One region of the Thalassospira sp. UBA848 genome, then DNA from elsewhere that is predicted to be linked to it. Evidence: riboswitches for the same ligand, from Rfam matches in the RefSeq annotation. Region 1 holds a riboswitch; the other holds the start of a gene.
The links. A riboswitch is a leader RNA that binds a small molecule or an ion and turns the genes downstream of it on or off. The one in region 1 is predicted to bind cobalamin.

Region 1 (3,102 bases):
ACCCGGCATGTTTGCCCGAACAGTTGTTATGCGCCTTGGTCAGTTTGACATGATCGGATGCCTGCTTGATCGCGGCATTCAGGCTAAGCGAATAATGCGGCGCACATTCCAGCGTTTCGACCGACAGACCGATCTTTTCAAGCCATGCGGCAACCGTGGTTGCATGCTCTTCCTCGCCATTATGCGACGAGCACGCCAGCGCGATGTGCTTGTCTTCAAGGCCAAAGGCATCCGCCGCACCACTTTCAATCAACGGGATCGCCAGAAGCGGTTTGATCGCGGATCGCGGATACATCAGTGCGTCAATATCGCCGCCCGCGTCAATCACGGTGCCATCCGATTTCATCACCACATACCGGCCACGGTGAAAACTTTCGACCATCGCGCCACGGGTGGCTTCGACAAGGATCGGGTTGGCAGCAGAGGACGATGACATTGCAGAGTGCTCCGGGACGTGATGGATTTGGTGGCGGACCGGGTATAAACCCAGACCATGCTATGCCCGAAATATGGGAATGATGGCAAGCAAGACCAGCGATTACACATAGAAAAACGCCCTGCCGAGGCAGAGCGTTTGTCATCGCAATACGCCGAATGAAGAGCTTAACAGGCGCTCATGGAATTGCCGAGAACCCGGTTGAGCTGCTCAAGGACCACTTTCGGGCTGGCATCCTTGCTGATGAAATCAGCGGCACCCAACGCATCCGCCTGCGCGCGGGTATCGGCGTCATAATGGGCGGAGAAAAAGAAAACCGGCACGTTTTGGCTGTTGGGGAAGCGGCGGCGAATCTCGCAAAAAGCTTCAAAGCCGCTCATGCCCGGCATTTCAATATCCAGAATAATGGCGTTGGGGCACATGCCTTCAAGCTGATCGATCAGATCATCGGCACAATCAAAGCCGGCCACGTCATATCCGGCCCGGCGCAACACTGTTTCAAGGGCTGCTTTGGCGCTGGGACTGTCGTCGGCGAACGCAACCAGTCCATCAGGACAAAATTGCGGCGGCATGGCGCTGAGCGCATTCATGGATGGCGATACTCCGAGATTTGGGACACGCCCAAACTGACAGATGAAAATGTCAAATTGGTTAAACCCGCCAAATTTTTGCCATGCAATGTTCTGCCTTCACCCCGATCTTCCACCCCTTGCGCGAAAGTATAAGGTGGTTATGACACCGGCACCGTGGCACAGAAATCACGGCCCGGCCGATAAAACCCCAATGTTTCTGCCAACATAACGCTACGGAAACCTGATTTGTCGGGTGGCTTATCCGCCTAAATAGGTATTTCCATGCCTATTTACGGAATTAGGGACAGGTGCTATAAACCGCCATGTCGCGAATGTGACCGGAAAACATGATCGGGAATCCGGTGCGGCCCCGCCTTTTGGCGGTGTGGCCAAGCCCGGAACTGCCCCCGCAACTGTAGGTACGAAGCCGTTTTGCGCGGTTTTGCACGAGTCAGAATACCGATGGTGTTTTCTTGGCATGAATTGGGCCGGGCGGGGTGTACCGGGTACTGGGAATCCGTAGTAGAATAGAATTTGGCAACTTTCCGCGCCGCGCCCCATATGGAGTCGCATCAAGGCCGGGATGAACCAAGCCGGGAGAAACCATGTCCGACCCGCTTAAGCTCGCATCCGAATTTCCATCTGCTGATTATGCAAGTTGGCGCAAGCTGGCCGAAGAGGCCCTTAAGGGTGCACCGTTCGAGAAGAAGCTTGTCACCAACACCCTTGATGGGTTTTCCGTTCAGCCGATCTATACAAATGATGATCAGGATGACGCGACCCGGCTGATCCACGAGGTTCTTAACGCCACGGTCGAGCCGCGTGAAACCGTTACCGGTTGGGATATCCGTCAGCTTCATACCCATCCCGACCCCAAAGCCACCAATGCCGCGATCCTTGAGGACCTTGAAAATGGGGCCACCTCGATCACGCTGAAACTTGATGCCGCCGCCCGTGCGGGGCGCGAAATCAGTTCTGCCGAGGTCGGTGTGGACGGGATTGCCATTCATTGTCTGGCCGATCTTGATGCCGCACTTGAGGATGTTTACACCAACCTTGCCACCGTCGGGCTTGATGGTGGTGCCGCGGGTGTTCCGGCTGCGGCCCTGTTGGCCGCGCACATTGCCAATACCGATGGCGCAGACGAAGCCGCCCCGGCCTTTAACATTGATCCGATTGGAACCCTTGCAATTACTGGCACCCTGCCCTGCGGGGCACAGGAGGCGGTTGATCATGCGGCAAACGTCGCGGTCGAGCTGATTGACCTGTTCCCGCTGGCGACCGCAATTTCGGTTAATGGCGCACCTTACTATAATGCCGGGGCCACCGATGGTCAGGAACTGGCCTGTTTGCTGGCAAGCGGGGTGACATACTTACGTGCCCTGACCGATGCCGGAATGGCGGTTGATCAAGCTGCGGGTGCGATGGTGTTTAACGTCGCCATCGGCACGGACTTCTTTGCCGGGATCGCCAAGCTGCGTGCGCTTCGCATGATGTGGAGTCGCGTTCTTTCAGCATCCGGTGCCGAGGATGCGACGATCACGATCAATGCGGTTACCGCCGAAATGGCGATGACCAAGGTTGATCCCTGGGTCAATATGCTGCGCACCACGGTGACAAGCTTTGCCGCCGGTCTGGGTGGTGCGGACAGTGTGAACTGCCTGCCCTATGATCATCTGATTGGCCTGCCTGATGGCTTTGCACGCCGCATTGCGCGCAACACCCAACTGATCTTGCAGGAAGAAAGCAACGTGCACCGGGTCATCGATCCGGCTGGTGGTTCGTGGTTTATCGAAAACCTGACCAAGGAACTGGCGAAGGCCGCCTGGTCGAAATTCCAGTCCCTTGAATCTTCGGGTGGTATTTTAAGTGCCCTTGCCAATGGCAGCCTGAAAACCGAAATCGAGACCGTCTGGAATGCCCGTGAAAAACGCCTGTCCACCCGTCGTGACCCGCTGACTGGTGTCTCCGAATTCCCCAACATCGCTGAGGCCAAGGTGACCTGCGAAACGCCCGACCTTGACGTGATCGTTGCCGATGCCAAGAGCCGCCAGACCAAGTTTGACGGCACGGTCGGCAAAAGCCTTGCTGCCA
Region 2 (3,102 bases), on a different contig from region 1:
TGCGCTCGATTGGCCATCTTATGCTGCCGGTCGAACCCGTGGTTTGCCATGGTTTGTTCTTTCAGCCCTGTTGCTGTCACAAAACGGCGTGCCGATCCTGATGCATGGCTACAATTCGCACCTTGTAAATGGCGTCGGCACAGAAGCCGCCATCAAGGCTCTGAAATTGCCAATTGCCATGTCTGCAGAGGAAGCACGGTCGGATATCGCATCCAAGGGCTTTGCATATTTGCCGTTACGCCATATGCATCCGAAACTGCAGGAACTGATTGGTTTGCGCCCATTGCTTGGTCTGCGCAGTCCGGTTAATACCCTTCTTCGGTTGTTAAACCCGCTGCAAGCACGTTCTGCGTTTCTTGGCGTGTTTCACCCGGCGTTTCTCGACGTTCATCGCGAAACCGGCAGGCTGCTTGAATTGCCGCGCATTGGCGTGATCAAGGGTGGCGGCGGCGAGGCGGAAAGAACGCCTTACAAGCATGTCGATTTGCGCATGCTTGATAATGGCGAACTCAATGATGTTCGCTGGCCTGCATTGTTGTCTAAACCCGCAAAAGATGATGAAGACCAAAGCCCGGTATCGCTTAAACACTTCCTTGGTGTTTGGCGTGGCGATGTCGAAGACATCCCTGCAGAGGCCAAAATCAAAGGCAGCGCAGCTATGGCAGCCTTCCTTGCCGGTAAGGCGGATTATATGGATGAGGCAGAAAGCCTTGTTCAAGACTGGTGGGATAATCGCGACCGGGACGTCGGGTGATGTTCTGCGCTTAGGTGACAGCAGATGAAAGGGACGGGAACCCGTCCCTTTTTTTATGCTTAGAAGGATGACCCGGGCTCTTTCAGAAACGCCAGTTCCTCAGGCGTCGATTGGCGGTCCAATATCTCATTACGATGCGGATAGCGGCCAAACCGGTCTATGATCTTTTTGTGTTTCAGCTCGAACTCATAATTGGTTTCAAGCCCCGGCTGCGAAAACAGATCAACCGCCACTTCGTGGATGATCTCGGATTCTGAATGCATATAGGGCATATACAGGAATGCTTGTTCCTGCGGTGTCACGAGTTTGCGATCCAGTCCCAGTGAAACGGCTTCTTGTGCCAGAACCAGTGCCATTGGGTCGGTGGCAAAGGATTGCGGTTGATCGCGGTACATATTGCGCGAAAACTGATCAAGAACGATGATCTCGGCCAAACGGCCATGCGGCGTTTTTCGCCAGGTAAAAAGCTCGCCTGTGCACGCTGCTGCGTGAAAATCGGAAAAGCGTTCGGTGATATGGCGATCAAGGGAAGTATCCTTGATAAACCACTGTTTTTCTTCAAGTTCCTTGAACCAGAAAACAAGAACTGTTTCAGGTGTCATAATGTTTTCGCCCGTCGTGTTTGAGGCATTCTTTGCCTGCTGGTAAAGGTGCGAACGATCTTTGCGTAGCCCCCAGATAACGTCAAGCCATTGGCCCAAAAGTTTGTTGTTCAGCAACGGGGCAAATAGTTGACAGCAATCCGTCGCGCGTGGATTATGAAACGGTCTTTGGTGTTGATCAGAATGGATCAACTTAAAAGGGAACGTGGTGCGTCACGCATGACAAAGCCACGGCTGCCCCCGCAACTGTAAGCGGTCAGAGCACTGCATATGCCACTGGTACAAGCCGGGAAGGCGCAGTGTTTTTAAAGCCGCGAGCCAGGAGACCTGCCTTTGACTGCCGGGTGTTTATGGCCCGGTATAAAACTGTTGGACGCCGGGGTGAGCGTCAGGTTGCAGGGGTACACACGGTCTTAACAAGATCCGCAATCTTGCTTCCAGCCATCCTATCGTTCTTTGTCCTGACCCTGCGCGTTGGGCCGTTGGCTTGCGTGCATCGTTTGAGAAAGAGACGATTACATGTTGAAGACCCTTGGCAGGCTTGTCATTGCAAGCACCTGCGTGATGTCGGCCATATTGCCGGCGCATGCTCATTTTCAATTGGCCTATACGCCGGAAGTGAATGTTAGCAGGGCGGGCGACCAGCCCGTTAAACTGATTTTCTGGCATCCGTTTGAAAATGGTCATGTCATGGATATGGCAGAGCCGTTGGATTTTTATGCGGTTAATCGCGGCAAGAAAATTGATTTAAAATCAACGCTTTCGCCGATCACCTTTACCGGAAGCGCGAATTCGGCAGCCGCCTTTGACGGTGTGCTGACGCTTCGGCGCAGCGGTGACTATGTGATGGTTGTCGTTCCAGCACCGTATTATGAAGAAAGCGAAGATATCTTCATCCAGCAAATCACAAAATCCTATGTCAGCCGCAACGAAATCCCGACAGACTGGATGGAACCGCAAGGGCTGAAAACCGAGATTCTGCCGCTTAATCGGCCAACCAATATCATTGCAGGTTCAACCTTCACTGGTCGCGTTCTCAGCAACGGGAAACCGTTGGCGGGTGTAGAGGTTGAAGTCGAATACATGGCGGCTGAACCCGACATGGCCAGCAATACGCCCCAGGCACCAACCGCATCGCCAATGCCTGGTGGTGCCGTGGTCGCACTTTCCGATAAAAACGGGTATTTCACATTCGGCGTTCCAAAAGCGGGCTTTTGGGGGTTCGCAGCACTTGGCAGCGGCCCTGACAAAAAATTTCAGGGTAAAGAGCTTTCACAGGATGCAGTCCTGTGGGTTCGCGCCTATGATGTGAAATAGGCGAGGGGCAGAACAGATGCATATTGTGGATGGTGCGCTGGCACCGGAAGTTTTGATTGGTGGGGGTGTTCTTGCAGTGGCCGGGCTTGGCTTGGGACTGCGGAAACTTCCAATTGATAAAATCCCGGCAACCGGGGTTTTGTCGGCAACATTCTTTGTTGCGTCGCTTATTCATGTGCCAGTTGGGCCCTCCAGTGTGCACCTCATCATGAGTGGTCTTGCCGGGCTGGTGCTGGGCTGGGCCGCGTTTCCAGCACTTTTCGTTGGTCTGTTACTGCAAGCGATATTCTTTGGCTTTGGCGGTTTGACGGTACTTGGCGTCAATACGGTGAATATCGCATTTCCCGCTGTGTTGGCAGGGCTCCTGTTCCGGGGGATGGTTGCACGTGTTCCGCCGGTCCCAGCGGCTGTGTTCGGTGGGGTGGCTGG

Region 2: it holds a riboswitch for cobalamin, as region 1 does, so the genes downstream of both, B2R48_RS00705 (DUF4198 domain-containing protein) here and B2R48_RS03725 (methylmalonyl-CoA mutase family protein) in region 1, are expected to answer to the same signal.

Annotation. Positions count from the first base shown of each region.
Region 1 is NZ_DBGS01000032.1:39,214-42,315, forward strand. It holds gene B2R48_RS03715 (asparaginase) at 1-436, opposite strand, end outside; gene B2R48_RS03720 (response regulator) at 604-1,026, opposite strand; cobalamin riboswitch at 1,313-1,490, shown strand; gene B2R48_RS03725 (methylmalonyl-CoA mutase family protein) at 1,614-3,102, shown strand, end outside.
Region 2 is NZ_DBGS01000004.1:8,102-11,203, forward strand. It holds gene B2R48_RS00695 (glycosyl transferase family protein) at 1-754, shown strand, start outside; gene B2R48_RS00700 (DUF924 family protein) at 814-1,356, opposite strand; cobalamin riboswitch at 1,509-1,705, shown strand; gene B2R48_RS00705 (DUF4198 domain-containing protein) at 1,876-2,673, shown strand; gene cbiM (cobalt transporter CbiM) at 2,690-3,102, shown strand, end outside.